One region of the Streptosporangium sp. NPDC049376 genome, then DNA from elsewhere that is predicted to be linked to it. Evidence: riboswitches for the same ligand, from Rfam matches in the RefSeq annotation. Region 1 holds a riboswitch; the other holds the start of a gene.
The links. A riboswitch is a leader RNA that binds a small molecule or an ion and turns the genes downstream of it on or off. The one in region 1 is predicted to bind S-adenosylmethionine.
Positions count from the first base shown of each region.

Region 2: linked by a shared signal. The riboswitch ahead of ACIBVQ_RS01435 (glutathione S-transferase C-terminal domain-containing protein) and the one ahead of thrC (threonine synthase) in region 1 are both predicted to bind S-adenosylmethionine.

Region 1 is NZ_JBITMT010000004.1:22,882-30,234, forward strand. It holds gene ACIBVQ_RS13080 (MFS transporter) at 1-931, opposite strand, end outside; gene ACIBVQ_RS13085 (trehalose-6-phosphate synthase) at 995-2,419, opposite strand; gene ACIBVQ_RS13090 (RNA polymerase sigma factor) at 2,525-3,085, shown strand; SAM riboswitch class I at 3,199-3,341, shown strand; gene thrC (threonine synthase) at 3,356-4,618, shown strand; gene ACIBVQ_RS13100 (MoaD/ThiS family protein) at 4,640-4,915, shown strand; gene ACIBVQ_RS13105 (cold-shock protein) at 5,306-5,506, shown strand; gene groL (chaperonin GroEL) at 5,830-7,353, shown strand, end outside.
Region 2 is NZ_JBITMT010000001.1:327,184-334,536, reverse strand. It holds gene ACIBVQ_RS01445 (ABC transporter substrate-binding protein) at 1-295, opposite strand, end outside; gene ACIBVQ_RS01440 (FAD/NAD(P)-binding protein) at 327-2,087, opposite strand; gene ACIBVQ_RS01435 (glutathione S-transferase C-terminal domain-containing protein) at 2,116-3,057, opposite strand; SAM riboswitch class IV at 3,094-3,206, opposite strand; gene ACIBVQ_RS01430 (DUF402 domain-containing protein) at 3,259-3,771, shown strand; gene ACIBVQ_RS01425 (nitric oxide synthase oxygenase) at 3,780-4,889, opposite strand; tRNA gene ACIBVQ_RS01420 (tRNA-Asn) at 5,286-5,361, opposite strand; gene ACIBVQ_RS01415 (YtxH domain-containing protein) at 5,527-5,838, shown strand; gene ACIBVQ_RS01410 (hypothetical protein) at 5,929-6,390, opposite strand; gene ACIBVQ_RS01405 (MGH1-like glycoside hydrolase domain-containing protein) at 6,387-7,353, opposite strand, start outside.

The DNA of each region.
Region 1 (7,353 bases):
AGACCCCCACCCCTGAGACGAGCAGCCCCGCGTAGGCCGCCGGCGGGGCCGTACTCGTCCAGAACAGCAGCCAGCCGACGAAGGTGAGCCCCAGCGCGCCGATGAGCAGCGAGGCGGGCGGGATCCGCAACGCCAGCCTGGCCCCGCCGAAGCGCCCGAGCGCCAGCCCGGCGGTGAAGGCGGTCAGCGCGCTCGCCGCGACCGCCGCGGACAGGCCCGTGTTGTCGCTGACCAGCTTGGCCGCCCAGAGGTTGAACGAGAACTCAAGCCCGACGCAGCAGAACAGCACCGCCCCCGCCAGGTGGAAGCGCATGCCGAGCCCCGGGGAACCCGCGCTCCCGGAGGGCGCCGCCTGCTCCTCCTGGGCGGGCGTGGGAACCCACACGCGGCCCATGGCGAGCGCGAGCAGCACGGTCAGCAGCGGGGTGAGCAGCAGCGCCGTCCGCCAGCCGAGCGCGCTCTGCGCCGCGAGACTGACGACGAACGGGGCGAACAGGCCGATGGTCCCGCCGACCGCGTTGGCCTCACTGATCGCCGACGGCCCCGCGGGACCGTGGTGCCGGCCGAGGACGGACATGCTCGTGTAGAGACTGATCGAGCCCATCCCGCCCGCCAGGCAGTACGCGAGGAGCGTGACCTGCGGTGTGTGGCCGAGGACGACCAGCAGCACCCCCACGTTCATCCCGGTCAGGCCCGTCCAGACGGTGACGCGCGTGCCGAGGCGGCGGGTCAGCCGGGGCAGCGCGAGGCCGGTCAGGACGCCGCCGACGGCCATCATGGTGCCGTGCAGCCCGGCGACCGTCTGCGAGAGGCCCAGTTCGGCGCGGAGCATGGGCAGGGCGGCGCTGAGGCCGTACAGGTAGGTGGCGAAGACACCGAGCTGCAGGTAGACGAGCCAGGTCGGACGGTCACGGGTGAGCCTGGCGGTCACGGGTTCCCCCGAACGTCAATGAAGCGCGAAGTCCCCTGAACTATCTCATATCAGGGCAAAATCTCAGCCGAGTGCGGCGAGCTGGTCAGCGAACCAGCGCTGCGGGGGAAGGGCGGTCGCCAGACGGGCCAGCCTGTCCCCCCGGACGGCGCGCTCATGCTCGGGCATGACGAGGCCCTCGTGGATGGCCCGCGCCGTGGCCGAGACGTCGTAGGGGTTCACCAGCAGCGCGTCCGCGCCCAGCTCGGCCGCGGCCCCCGCCTCGCGCGACAGGACCAGCGCGCTGTTCGGGGACAGCACCGGCCCCTCCTTGGCCACCAGGTTCATCCCGTCGCGGATCGGGTTGACCAGCATCACGTCGGCCAGCCGGTAGGCGGCCAGCGACCGGGGATAGTCGTCCTGGACGTTGAGGATCAGCGGATCCCAGTCCTCGGTGGCGTACTCGTCCTCGATCTCCGAGGCGCAACGCTGCACCGCCGCGGTGTACTCACGGTATTCGGGCAGGTCGTGGCGGGAGGGGTAGGCGAAGGCCAGGTGCACGACCCTGCCGTGCCACTCGGGGTGTGCCGCGAGGAACTCCCGGTAGGCGATCAGGCCCCTGACGATGTTCTTCGACAGCTCGGTCCTGTCGATGCGCACGATCAGCCTGCGGTCGCCGACCAGCTCGCGCAGGGCGGCCATGTGGGACTCGACGTCGGGCTCGCGGGCGCGTTCCCACAGCGCCCGGCCGTCCACGCCCAGGCCGTGCACGCCGATCCGGGTGGTCCGGCCCGCGTGGGTCACCGTACGGCCCGCGCGCTCGACCCGCGCGTCCAGGACGCTCTCGCAGCAGTCCATGAAGGCCCCGGCCCAGCGGTCGGTCAGGAAACCCGCCTGGTCGGCGCCCAGGATGCCCTCAAGCAACTCGGCGGCGACCTCGTCGGGCAGCAGGCCGAAGTACTCGGGAGGGGCCCAGGGCGTGTGGGAGAAGTGGGAGACGCGCAGGTCGGGCCGTTCGCTCCTGAGCATCGCCGGGACCAGGGCCAGGTGGTAGTCCTGCACCATGACCTTGGCGCCGTGCGAGGCCTCCTCGGCCAGCGCCATCGCGAACGCCTCGTTGTAGGCCTGGTAGGACTCCCACTCCCTGCCGAACCTGGCGTCGAAGTGCGGCCTGTTCGGGGTGTCGTAGAGCAGGTGGTGGACGAACCACAGGGTCGAGTTGGCGACCGCGTTGTAGGCCCGCTGGAAGGTCGCCGGGGGGATGTCGAGCATCCGCAGCGCCCCGGTCTCGTATCCCGCCTGGTCGAGCCGCCCCCCGGGAGCGAGCCGTACGGCACCGCGGTCGCCGTCGGACAGGGCGGCGCAGACCCACAGGACGTCGAGCTCCTTGGACACCTCGGACAGGCCGGAGACCAGGCCGCCGCCGCCCCTGCGCATGCTCAGCGCGCCGCCCTCAGACATGGTGAAGGAGACCGGGCCGCGGTTCGAGGCCACCAAAATCCCACTCATCTGACCTCCTCGCCCGGGAGGACGTGGCTTGTCCCGAAGGTTAACCAAACGATAACCGGCGACCATAGGATGTCGAGCGACCGTGACCGTTGATGGGAACCCGTGATGGCGCTGGACGAGACGACCGAGGAACTTGCCCGTGCGGCCGCCGGAGGCGACCACCGGGCACTGGGCGAACTGCTGAAGCGGATCGAGCCCGAGGTGCTGCGGCACTGCGGGCGGATCCTCCCCTACCGGCAGGACGCCGAGGAGGCCTGTCAGGACACCCTGCTCGCCGTGGCCCGCAACATCGCCAGGTTCGAGGGGCGGGCGCGGTTCAGCACGTGGCTGCACATCGTGACCGCCAACTGCGCGCGCACCACCTACCGCTCGCTCAAGCGGCGTTCCGCCGAGCAGAGCTCGGAGGAGTTGCCGCTGCACAACAAGCCCGACGTCGCCAGGGTGAGTGTGATCGCGGGCTCCCGCCTCGACCTGCTCGACGCGATGGAGGCCCTTGAGGCGGACAAGCCCGACCTGGCCCAGGCGCTGGTGCTGCGCGACATCTGCCAGCTCGACTACAACGAGGTCGCCGAGCAGCTCGGCATCCCCCTCGGCACCGCCAAGTCGCGCATCCACCAGGCCCGCAAGTACGTCCAGGGAGCGCTCGGCGACGCCTACGGCTTCTGAGGTTTGTCCGGTTAATGACACACTTCATCTCGTTTGGTGAGACAACTGGTCAGGAGGGGCACAAGGCGAGGTAGAGTGCTTGAGACCTGCATGTCAGGTCCACAACTGAACATTGCTCATCCAGAGGGGTGGAGGGACCGGCCCTGCGAAGCCCCGGCAACCCTCCCGGTTCAAGACTCGCGATCTGGCGAGGGGTCGACCGGGACAGGTGCCAATTCCGGTCTGTGACCAGGGTGGTCGCAGACGAAGATGAGGGAAAGGCCTCGCTTCATGGCGCTCGCGAACACCGCAACCACCACTGCTCTTGACTTCGGTCCCGCCGTCGCTCTCTCCTGTCGTGAGTGTGGTGCCCGCTACGACCTCGGTCCCAGCTTCGCCTGTATCGAGTGTTTCGGGCCCCTTGAGATCGCCTACGACTTCGGGAACGTCACCCGGGAACAGATCTCGCAGGGGCCGGCCAACATCTGGCGCTACCGCTCCCTCCTGCCCGTCCCGGCGGACGTCGCCTCCAAGCCCAACACCGAGCCCGGCTGGACCAGGCTCGTCAAGGCCGACAACCTGGCGCGTGAGCTGGGCCTGCGCTCGCTGCACGTGAAGGACGACTCGGGCAACCCCACGCACTCCTTCAAGGACCGCGTGGTCGCCATCGCCGTCGAGGCGGCCAGGAACTTCGGCTTCCACACCCTGTCCTGCTCCTCGACCGGCAACCTGGCGGGCGCGGTGACCTCCGCCGCCGCCAGGACCGGGCTCGACGCCTGCGTGTTCATCCCCGCCGACCTCGAACAGGGCAAGATCGTCATGGCCTCCGTGTACGGCGGCAAGCTGATCGGCATCGACGGCACCTACGACGACGTCAACCGCTTCTGCTCCGAGCTCATCGGTGACGAGCTCGGCGACAAGTGGGGCTTCGTCAACGTCAACCTCAGGCCCTACTACGCCGAGGGCTCCAAGACCCTGGCCTACGAGATCGCCGAGCAGCTCGGCTGGCGGATCCCCGACCAGATCGTCATCCCGGTCGCCTCCGGCTCCCAGCTCACGAAGATCGACAAGGCGTTCAAGGAGCTGATCGCCCTCGGTCTCGTCGAGGACACGCCGTACAAGATCTTCGGCGCCCAGGCCGAGGGGTGCTCCCCGGTCTCCGCGGCCTACAAGGCGGGCCACGACGTGATCCGCCCTGTCAAGCCCGACACGATCGCCAAGTCGCTGGCCATCGGCAACCCGGCTGACGGGCCCTACGTGCTCGACATCGCCAGGCGCACCGGCGGTGGGGTCGAGGACGTCACCGACCCCGAGATCGTGGACGCCATCCGCCTGCTCGCCAGGACGGAGGGCATCTTCGCCGAGACGGCGGGCGGTGTCACCGTCGGGGTGCTGCGCAAGCTGGTCGAGTCGGGTCGGCTCGACCCCGACGCGGAGACCGTGGTCCTCAACACAGGTGACGGCCTGAAGACCCTTGACGCGGTCGCTGACCAGGCACGTCCCACCGCTGTCATCCGGCCCTCACTCGACGCGTTCCGCGCTGTCGTCGCCTAGAGCTCTGAAAGGTACTGAATTATGAGCGTTTCTGTACGGATTCCGACGATTCTCCGTACGTACACCGGCGGCGCGGCCGAGGTGAACGGCGAGGGCGGGACCCTGCGTGAGGTTCTGCAGAAGCTCGACGCCGACTTCCCCGGGATCGGTGCCCGTATTCTCGATGAATCGGGCAAGATTCGCCGTTTTGTGAACGTCTATGTCGGTGATGAGGATGTCCGTTTCGCCGACAACCTCGACACGGTGACGCCGTCCGGCGTTCAGGTCTCCATCATTCCGGCGGTCGCCGGAGGCTGATCCCGGCGGAGGCCGCGCGGGGCCCTGGGCGGGCCCTGGACGGCCTCCCGGATCCCGATGTCGTCCACTGTCATGGAACGGCGCCCCCGGAACACCCTCACGACACCCGCACCGGCCTGGCCGCGTGCGGGTGTCGTCTTTTGTGATGCAAGCTCACATTTTTGTGCGAAGACATAATGTAATATTTAACTAACTAGTAGTGATAGCAAAACTATGTTGGCGTGTTGAATGCGTCCGTAAAGCGGTAGTTTGCTGGTTGACTCTGTTGCCCCACGGGCTCTCACAGGTATGGTCGAGGGCGATCGACGTAGGCGATGTCTCCGCCTCGGAGATTGAGGACCTCGCGAGAGGAATGGGCGACGTCCTCAAGCCCAGTAAGAGGAGTCGGAAGTGGCGCAAGGCACCGTCAAATGGTTCAACGCGGACAAGGGCTACGGCTTCATCGCGGTAGACGGTGGTAAGGATGTTTTCGTCCATTACTCCGCGATCATGATGGATGGCTACCGTGCGCTCGAACAGGGCCAGAGGGTCGAGTTCGAGATCACGCAGGGACAGAAGGGACCTCAGGCGGAATCGGTCCGGACGGTCTGATCTCGTCCTCCGTCAGCTCGTCGGGAACCCGCTGGCGCATCCCGCGGCAGCGCAGTTCGCGCGGATCGCCCTCGGCATGTCGGCCCGGCTCGTCGCTCCCATCGGCGGGCCGGGCCTTCGCCTAAGCTGACACTCAGGTCAAAGGTCCTTGGCTTGCACTCGTCGGGGGAGAGTGCTAAACAGTGGTTAGCACTCCTCATTGGAGAGTGCCAAACCTGGATCGAGACGATGGGGCCCGCCGAACGGAGTCGCGGGCCCGTATGCCGTCGCGGGCGTCGCCTCGGTCTGGTGCAAGCCACCCTGTGTTTGGGAGGTCTAGCCGTATGGCAGCCAAGATGATCTCGTTTGACGAGGACGCCAGGCGCGGTCTCGAGCGTGGCATGAACCAGCTCGCGGACGCTGTCAAGGTGACCCTCGGCCCCAAGGGCCGCAACGTCGTGCTGGAGAAGAAGTGGGGCGCCCCCACGATCACCAACGACGGTGTCTCCATCGCCAAGGAGATCGAGCTTGAGGACCCGTGGGAGAAGATCGGGGCCGAGCTCGTAAAGGAAGTCGCCAAGAAGACCGACGATGTCGCGGGTGACGGCACCACCACGGCCACCGTGCTTGCTCAGGCGCTGGTCCGCGAGGGCCTGCGCAACGTAGCCGCGGGCGCCAACCCCATGTCCCTGAAGAAGGGCATCGAGGCCGCCGTCGAGCGTGTCTCCGAGGAGCTCTCCAAGCTGGCCAAGGACGTGGAGACGAAGGCGCAGATCGCCTCCACGGCCTCCATCTCCGCGGGTGACCCGCAGATCGGCGAGATGATCGCCGAGGCGATGGACAAGGTCGGCAAGGAAGGCGTCATCACCGTCGAGGAGAGCAACACCTTCGGCCTTGAGCTTGAGCTCACCGAGGGCATGCGCTTCGACAAGGGTTACATCTCGCCCTACTTCGTGACCGACCCGGAGCGCATGGAGGCCGTCCTCGACGACCCCTACGTCCTCGTCGTCAACTCCAAGATCTCCGCGAACAAGGACCTGCTCCCGGTCCTCGACAAGGTCGTGCAGGCCGGCAAGCCGCTGCTGATCATCGCCGAGGACATCGAGGGCGAGGCGCTGGCGACCCTGGTCGTCAACAAGATCCGCGGCCTGTTCCGCTCGGTCGCCGTCAAGGCTCCGGGCTTCGGCGACCGCCGCAAGGCCATGCTGGGCGACATCGGCATCCTGACCGGTGCCCAGGTCATCAGCGAGGACCTCGGTCTGAAGCTGGAGTCCACCACGCTCGACCAGCTCGGCCGCGCTCGTCAGGTCATCGTCACCAAGGACGAGACGACGATCGTCGACGGTGCCGGTGACGCCGAGCAGATCGCGGGCCGGGTCAACCAGATCCGTGCCGAGATCGACAACACCGACTCCGACTACGACCGCGAGAAGCTGCAGGAGCGCCTGGCCAAGCTGGCCGGTGGCGTGGCGGTCATCAAGGCCGGTGCGGCGACCGAGGTCGAGCTCAAGGAGCGCAAGCACCGCATCGAGGACGCCGTGCGTAACGCCAAGGCGGCCGTCGAGGAGGGCATCGTGCCCGGCGGTGGCGTGGCGCTGCTGCAGGCCGGCGCCAAGGCGTTCGACAAGCTCGAACTGGCCGGGGACGAGGCCACCGGTGCGGCGATCGTGCGCAAGGCTCTTGAGGAGCCGCTGAAGCAGATCGCGGTCAACGCCGGTCTTGAGGGCGGCGTCGTGGTGGAGAAGGTGCGCAACCTGACCCCCGGCGAGGGCCTGAACGCCGCCACGGGCGAGTACGTCAACCTGTTCGAGTCGGGCATCATCGACCCGGCGAAGGTGACCCGTTCGGCGCTGCAGAACGCCGCCTCG
Region 2 (7,353 bases), on a different contig from region 1:
AGGTGTAGGTGAGGCCGTCCTTGGAGACCTCCCACGAGGTGGCCAGCCACGGCAGGAACTCACCGTCCCTGCCCCTGGCGACGAGCGCGTCGAACTGGTTGTGCACCAGCAGCCTGGCCTTGTTCTGGCCCCACTGCTGGGGGTTGAACGTGATGGGCTGCGTCTCGATCGCCCACACCAGCGAGTCCCCCTCGGTGCCGCCGCCTGAGGCCGGGTTCGCGGCCCCGGTCTCGGTTCCGCACGCGGCGAGCGTCAGCATCCCGGCCAGAGCCAGGACGCCCCGTTGCGCTTTCACTTACCTTCTCCTCGGGGAGTCGTGCGCCGCCTCAGGCGACATGTCTGATCTCGGTGGTGACGGCCTCGGACAGCACGATCCGGGCCAGGGCGTCGGCGTGGCGGAAGAGCGGGGCGTCGAGGCCGGGTCTGGCGAAGCCGCCGGTGACCCGTCCGCCGACGACCCAGGGGCCGAAGGCGAACCTGCGGGGGTGCGGGGTGTCGAGGCGGTCGAGCAGGCGGCGGTCGGCGGGCCGTACCCTCAGCAGGCCCGACGACTCGTCGATCTCGCCGCGGTCGCGCAGCGCGGAGATCAGCGGGTCGGTCGAGCGGCTCACGCTGGGTGCGGGCAGCCTGGCCTCGACGAGGGACCTGGCGGTGACGGCGCCGGGCAGGGTGGGGCTCTGCGCGACCCATCGCCCGCCGCGGTGCTCGACCCTGACGTCGGCGCCGAGGAAGGTGACCACGCCCGCCCTGGCCAGGGCCTTGAGCTCCTCAAGCCGGGGGCCGGGCGGGCCGCTGGCGACGTAGCTGAAGAAGCCCTCGAACCACCGGTCGGAGATTCCCCGTTCGGCGAGGACGCCGTTGACGGACAGTAATCCGAGGATCAGGGCGTGGTCGGCACTGTACGCGGAGTCGGAGCGTCGTTGCAGGTCGGCGGCCATGTAGCCGTCCATCCACCGCCGCAGTCCCGCCTGGTCGCCGAAGCGGATCCGCTCCAGCGGCCGGTCGAGCCGGTCCAGGTCGAGCCGGTCGGCGTGCCGGGGTACGGCCTTGCGGATCAGCAGCCGCATCCCGGGGCTGCGCCATTCCTCTGCGGCGAACCGTTCGGCGAACTCCGGCCAACCGGTCCTGACCCGTTTCGGATGGCTGTTGAGGAGTTCGTGGTAGTAGGCGAAGGCGAGTTCCTTGGCGGCCAGGGGCCACACGTCCCGCCGGAAGTTCCACGGCCCCTCCCCCAGCGCCCCCGCCGTCAGGAAGCGCGGCGCGGGCGGCCGGAGCCCCTGGAAGCGGTAGGCGGTCTTGGCGTGGTATGGCACACCGCGCCGAGACCCCACGTGCAGCAGCGGTTCCCGCCCGCTGGGCAGGTAGACGAGCTCCCCGTCGTGTTCCCTGACGAACCGGCCGCCCCTTCCTGAGGTGAGCAGCACCATCAGGTCGACGAAGGCCAGTCCCAGGCCGCGCACGATCACCGGTTCACCGGCGGGCAGCCGGTCCAGGCCGAGGTCGAGGTCCGCGGTGTAGCCGGTCGGCAGGTAGCGCAGGCCGCTCTCCCTTGCCAGGGCCGTCAGCCCGCGTTCCTCCGCCGCCGGGGTGACGTCGCCGTGTCCCTGCGCGAGGATCACGGCGCCCACCTCAAGGGTCGTCCCGTCCTCAAGCAGTACGGCCTGGCCTCCCGGGACGTCGGTCAGGTCGAGTGCCCGGGTCCGGTGCACGTGCACCCGGACACCGCGGGGGGCGGTGTCCACGGCTCGCCGGAAGGCGTGGGTGAGGTAGGCGTTCTGCACGGGCCGGGGGACGAAGCGTCCGGGGTCGCAGCCGAGCCACTCGGCCAGCGAGGGGCCGGGGCGGATCGGGCCGACGCACCGGACGGACTCGTCGGTGAAGAGCGTCACGTCGGCGGCGGCGGAGTTCATCCAGAGCAGGTCGGGTTGCCGCTCGCGCCAGACCCTGCCGCCGCCCGGCGGGTAGGGGTCGATCACGTGGACGTCGAGCGACGGCCAGCTGAGCAGTTCGGCGGCGTTGGCGCAGATCCGCTCGACCAGGCAGGTGCCGGTCGGCCCGGCGCCGACGATCGCGATGGAGGCGCTCACGCCGACCACTCCCCTCTCGTACGGTCCGTCACAGCGCTGCTCTTCGATGGGGCAGGTCCCAGTCGGGGGTGGCGGGCTCGACCGGCACCCGCCACGGGTCGGTCTCCCCCGTGGGGGAGGCGAGCACGGTGAGGTCGGTGTTCTCGCGGAAGGCGGGGTGCTGGTAGAGGTCCCTGGCGTAGTCCCACAGGTTGGGGAAGGCGGTCAGCGGGCGCTCGCTGATCCTGGCCGACGGGTTGTCGCTCACGTCGAACCTGACCAGGGTGGGCCAGAGCCGTACGTCGGACTCGGTGACGGCGGAGCCGAACAGGAACCTGCGGCCGGCGAGCCTGGCGTCGAGTTCGTCGAGGAAGCCGATCACGGCCTTCCTCGCCCGGTGGTACTCCGGTTCGGTCGTGGCGGCGGAGACCCGGCCCGCGGCGGTGTTGGCGTACTCGTAGATGCGCGCGTTGAGCGCGTCGATCTCGGTCCGCAGTTCCTCGGGGTAGAGGTCGGCCTCGGGGTCGCCGCCGAAGCGTGTGCCCAGGTCGATGGTGATGTCCGGGAAGTTGTTGCTGACGATGCGCCCCCCGTGCCGGTCCCACAGCACCGGCACGGAGACGTGTCCGTCGAATCCGGGTTCGGTCGCCTCGTAGGCCTGCCTGAGGGTCGCGAAGCCGTTGACCGGGTCGGCGCCGCGCCGCTCGCGGAACGCCCACCCCCTGCCGTCCCGCTCGTCGTCCACGTAGGACAGCGAGACGACGTCCTGCAGCCCTTTGAGGGAACGCACGATCGCCGTACGCTGCGCGTAGGGGCAGACCGCCGCAACGTAGAGGTGGTAGCGCCCGGCCTCGGCGGGGAACTCCCCGGTGCCGTCGTCGGTGATCCGTCCCTGGAAGGGGTAGCGGGGGCCGGGCCTGCCACCGGGCCGGTAGCGGCCGTGGGTGTCCAGGTCCACTGGGCTGGCGTAGTTGAGTGTGATCTCGGACATGTGACACTCCCAGGGCATGCCTCGGTGACCCGTGCGGGTCCGCGCTTGCGGCACGCCGACCGTGCCACCCGGTCCTCCCCGGGGGCACCCCGCCGCGGTGCGAGGGTTGCCGGTCAGCGAGCCGGGGCTTTGCACTGACACTCTTAACCTAGTTAGACGGTAGGAAATACATAGATCTCTGTCAACCCTTAAAGTCGGGGGATGTCTCATGAGATCGTCCGCGTGGTCTACCGCAAGTACGACGGCTCGCTGCACTGGAACCACCCGGCCCTGCTCCTCGGCGAGGACGAACACGGCGTGTGGGTCGGCTGCCCGCCCGGCAGCAGCGGCAGGCGGGGGCAGGAGCCGCCCGTCGTCTGGGACGAGCCGTTCGTGATCCTCTTCCCCCGTGACGCCTGGTGGACGGCCACCTTCAACGCGGCGCCGTACAAGGCCGAGATCTACTGTGACGTCTCGACCGTGCCGCGCTGGGACGGCGACGAGGTGACCATGGTCGACCTCGACCTCGACGTGATCCGCATGCGCAAGGACGGCCGGGTGCTCCTGGACGACGAGGACGAGTTCGAGGAGCACCAGGTCCGCTACGCCTACCCCAGGGAGATCGTGGAGGGCGCCCGCGCCTCGGCCGCCGCGCTGATGGAGGCCGTCACCGCCAGGACGGCCCCCTTCGCCTCACCTCCGCACTGGCTCTCCCTGGTCTCCGGGAACCGCTGAGAAGGACGTCACCGCCCCGGGCTCCACCGGCCCGCCGACCGCTCCCTGGAGTCGGGGTGGGTGACGAAGTTCGGCGAGAGCCGCTCCTGGTCGTAGTACCGGTGGAAGACCGGGGTCGCGGCCCCCGAGATGGGCGGGACGATCCAGCTCCAGTCGGCCGGGCAGATCCTGCCCGCGCTCTCCTCCCGCGCCACGTGCGTCAGGAAGCGCCTGGACTCGGCGTGGTGGTCGGTTATGGTGACCCCCGCCCTGTCGAAGGAGTACAGGACCGCCACGTTCAGCTCGACCAGCGCGTGGTCGCGCCACAGCGAACGCTCGTTACGGGTGTCCAGGCCGAGCCGCGCGGCGACCAGGGGCACCAGGTTGTAGCGGTCGGGGTCCGCGAGATTGCGCGCCCCGATCTCGGTCCCCATGTACCAGCCGTTGAACGGCGCGGCCCGGTAGCAGACCCCGCCGATCTCCAGGCACATGTTCGAGATCGCCGGTACGGCGTGCCAGCGCAGCCCCAGCCGCTCGAACCACGGATAGGCCGGGTGGGACAGCGGCACCTCTAGCACCGCGTCCCCGGGGATCGTGGACAGCACAGGCGGCCCGTCGCCCATCGAGACCGCCAGGGGAAGCACGTCGAAGGGCGTGCCCCGGCCGCCCGGCCAGCCGAGTTTACGGGCCATCGTGGTGAACCCGGCGTTGCGCGGATCGCCGACGACCGAACCGTCGTCCATCGCGTACCCCGCGTAACGGATGAGCTGCTCGTTCCAGATCCTCGGCCCCGGCGCCCCCGGCCGGTCCTGGGCGAAGATCGTGATCATCGGCCGGATCCGGCCGTCGGAGACGGCCTCACGGAGATGGTCGACGCACTCGACGGCGACCCCCTCGACCGTGTTCACCCGGCGCCGGTCGCGTACCCGCAGTGACTTCCAGTACAACCGCCCGATACACCTGTCGCTGTTGCGCCAGGCCACCCGGGCGCCGAAGACGAGTTCCTTCGGCGTGTGGGTGTAGGTCCCCGTCGCGGCGATCTCGGCGCGCACCTCGCGCAGCCTGGGCTTCACAGGGCCCGCGTCCGGGTTCTCCTCGTGGAACAGCGTCAGGAACTCCTCGGCGGCCGTCACGTCCACCGGCGGGGCCACCGGTTGGGAAGGCGGCTGCCACGGCGCCCTCCCGTCGTCCCGGTGGGCCCCCGCATAGCCCTGCGCGCGTGCTCCCTGTTCCCTCGCCGGCGTCTGGCGCCGGGGTTTCGGCCAAGTCGGCACAGAAAAACCACCTGTATACGTCTAACGGGTACGGCATGCCGTTCCGGGCGGCACGGTTCCCTCGGCGTGATGTCCCGCGTGATGTCTCCGGCCCGGCGGTGATCCCACTGCGGTACGGCGCCCACGACCCGGTCACCGAGTGCGAGCGGAAGGACACGAGGCGATGCGCCCCCTATTTTCCGTGATTCACCGGGATTTGTCCGCGAAATAGGACACGAAACGGCGAAGGCCCCGGGAGCTGTGCTCCCGGGGCCTTCCTGATGGCTCCCGCGATAGGACTCGAACCTATAACCTGCCGGTTAACAGCCGGCTGCTCTGCCGATTGAGCTACACGGGATCGTGCTTCGCGCTGTTCGGACCTGGGGTTTTCCCCCGCTCCTTGCGGCGCAGGAATAGATTAGCGCACTCCGGGAGTGTGTGTCGCATCGATGCTCCGGGGTAGGGCCGAGACAACTCACGATCCGCGGGTAGGGTCCCGCCCAGGACGCTTGTGGAGGTGGAGATGCGTTACCGACTGATGTTCGGTGTAGGCCTCGCGGTCGGCTACATCCTTGGGAGCCGCGCAGGCCGGGAGCGCTATGAGCAGCTCAAGCGGATGGCGCGCCGGGTCTCGGACAACCCCGCCGTCCAGGAGGCCGCGGGGCTGGTCGGCGCCCAGGTTTCCAGGGCCACCGACGTGGCCAGGACGAAGGTGAGTGACGTGGCCAGGGACAAACTGCCGTTCCTGCAGCCGCGCGACGGCAGGGGGCCGGAAGAGCACGACGAAACGGGCACCGGATGGCCACGGGAGGAGAAGGCCGTCACCCCCCACTGATCCCGCCGCCCGCGCGGGTCACGGCGCCCACCGGACCCGCGCGGGCTCCTTTCGCGTTCCGTACCGAGAAAAGCCGGTCGTGGGACGCCCTCAGACGCCGAAACTGCGGCGCGTCTCCTCCAGGGCCTGCTCGGCGAGAGCGCGCAGACCGGGGTCCTGCGGGTCCATCCCGGCGTCGAAGACGAACTCCCAGATCATCTGGTCGTCGTCGGTCCTCCTCGCCACCAGCCGCACTCCCCCTCTGGCGTCCAGCGGGGCGTACTGACTGACCACGATCGAGGCCATGACCCGCTCCCGCACGGCCTCCGGCACCCGCCCCGGCTCGGGCAGCGGCGCCCGGAGCGTCCGACCCTCCGTGGTGACGACCGTCAGCCCCTCCTCGTCCCACACCCCCCGGTCGATCCGGAACCACGACAGCCTGGTCTCGCCCAGATAGAGCGCCTTGTCGGTCGCGACCACGTAGCCTTCGGGCCCCTCGGCGTAGGTGAGCACCCGGTCGGTCGGCGCCACGGCCGCGCGGACCCCCGCGGGCGTCCGATTGAAGAGCTTCATCCCTCCACGTTATCGGCGAGCAGATCGAGGGTGAGCGCGGCGGACCAGGAGAAGTCCCTGCTGCCCCTGCCGCTGCCGTCGAAGGGGTCGAAGCACTCCCTGAAGCCCGCCTGCCGTACTAGGCGCAGGGTGCAGACGCCGAGCAGCCGCGCCAGGCCGTCCAGCCCGTGCACGGCCGCCGCCCGCCGCAGCAGCCAGTTGGTGTTCACCCAGGACGGCCCTCGCCAGTAGCGCGACCGGTCGAACTGGGTGGCGCGGATCTCACAGCTGGGCACGGGATATCCGGCGGCCCCCATGAACCGGGCCGATTCGAGCACCCCGACCAGCTTGGCCACCCGGTCGGCGGGCAGGCCGGGGTCGAGCATCGGCCCGAAGGCGCCCACGGTGCACATCGGGCTGAGCCGTCCCGAGCGCAGGTCGAGGGCGTGGAAGGCCTCACCGCCCCAGAGCCGTTCGAGCAGCCCGGCGCGGATCCGCTCGGCCGCCTCCCGGTGCGGCGCGGGATCGGCCCCGGCCAGCGGGGCCAGCTCGGCGAGCGCCTGGCAGGAGGCCAGCCAGATCCCGTTGAACAGCGGGTCCTCGACCGCGAAGGGATGCTCCGCGCGCAGGTAGGCCGGGTCATAGCCGGAGTCGCGGTAACGCTGGGCCAGCCAGACGTAGCGGTCGGGGAACGGTTCCTCCCCGTGGGCGCCGGAGGCCTGGGTCACGGCGTCCAGCGGGGCGTCCCACACCGGGCTGTCGTCCATCCCCGACTCCCAGGGGTGGACGATCGCGGCCAGTCCTCCCCCTCCCAGGTCCCTGGCCGTGGCGAGGTAGTCGTGCTGGGCCACAAGCATGGGGTACAGCCTGCGGACCAGGCCGCGCGCCTCCTCGCGGTTCCTCGCGTGCCGCCACATCCACCAGGTGGCCAGGGCGTGCAGGGGCGGCTGGGTCAGCCCGGAGGTCGGCACCCCGTTGGGGGCG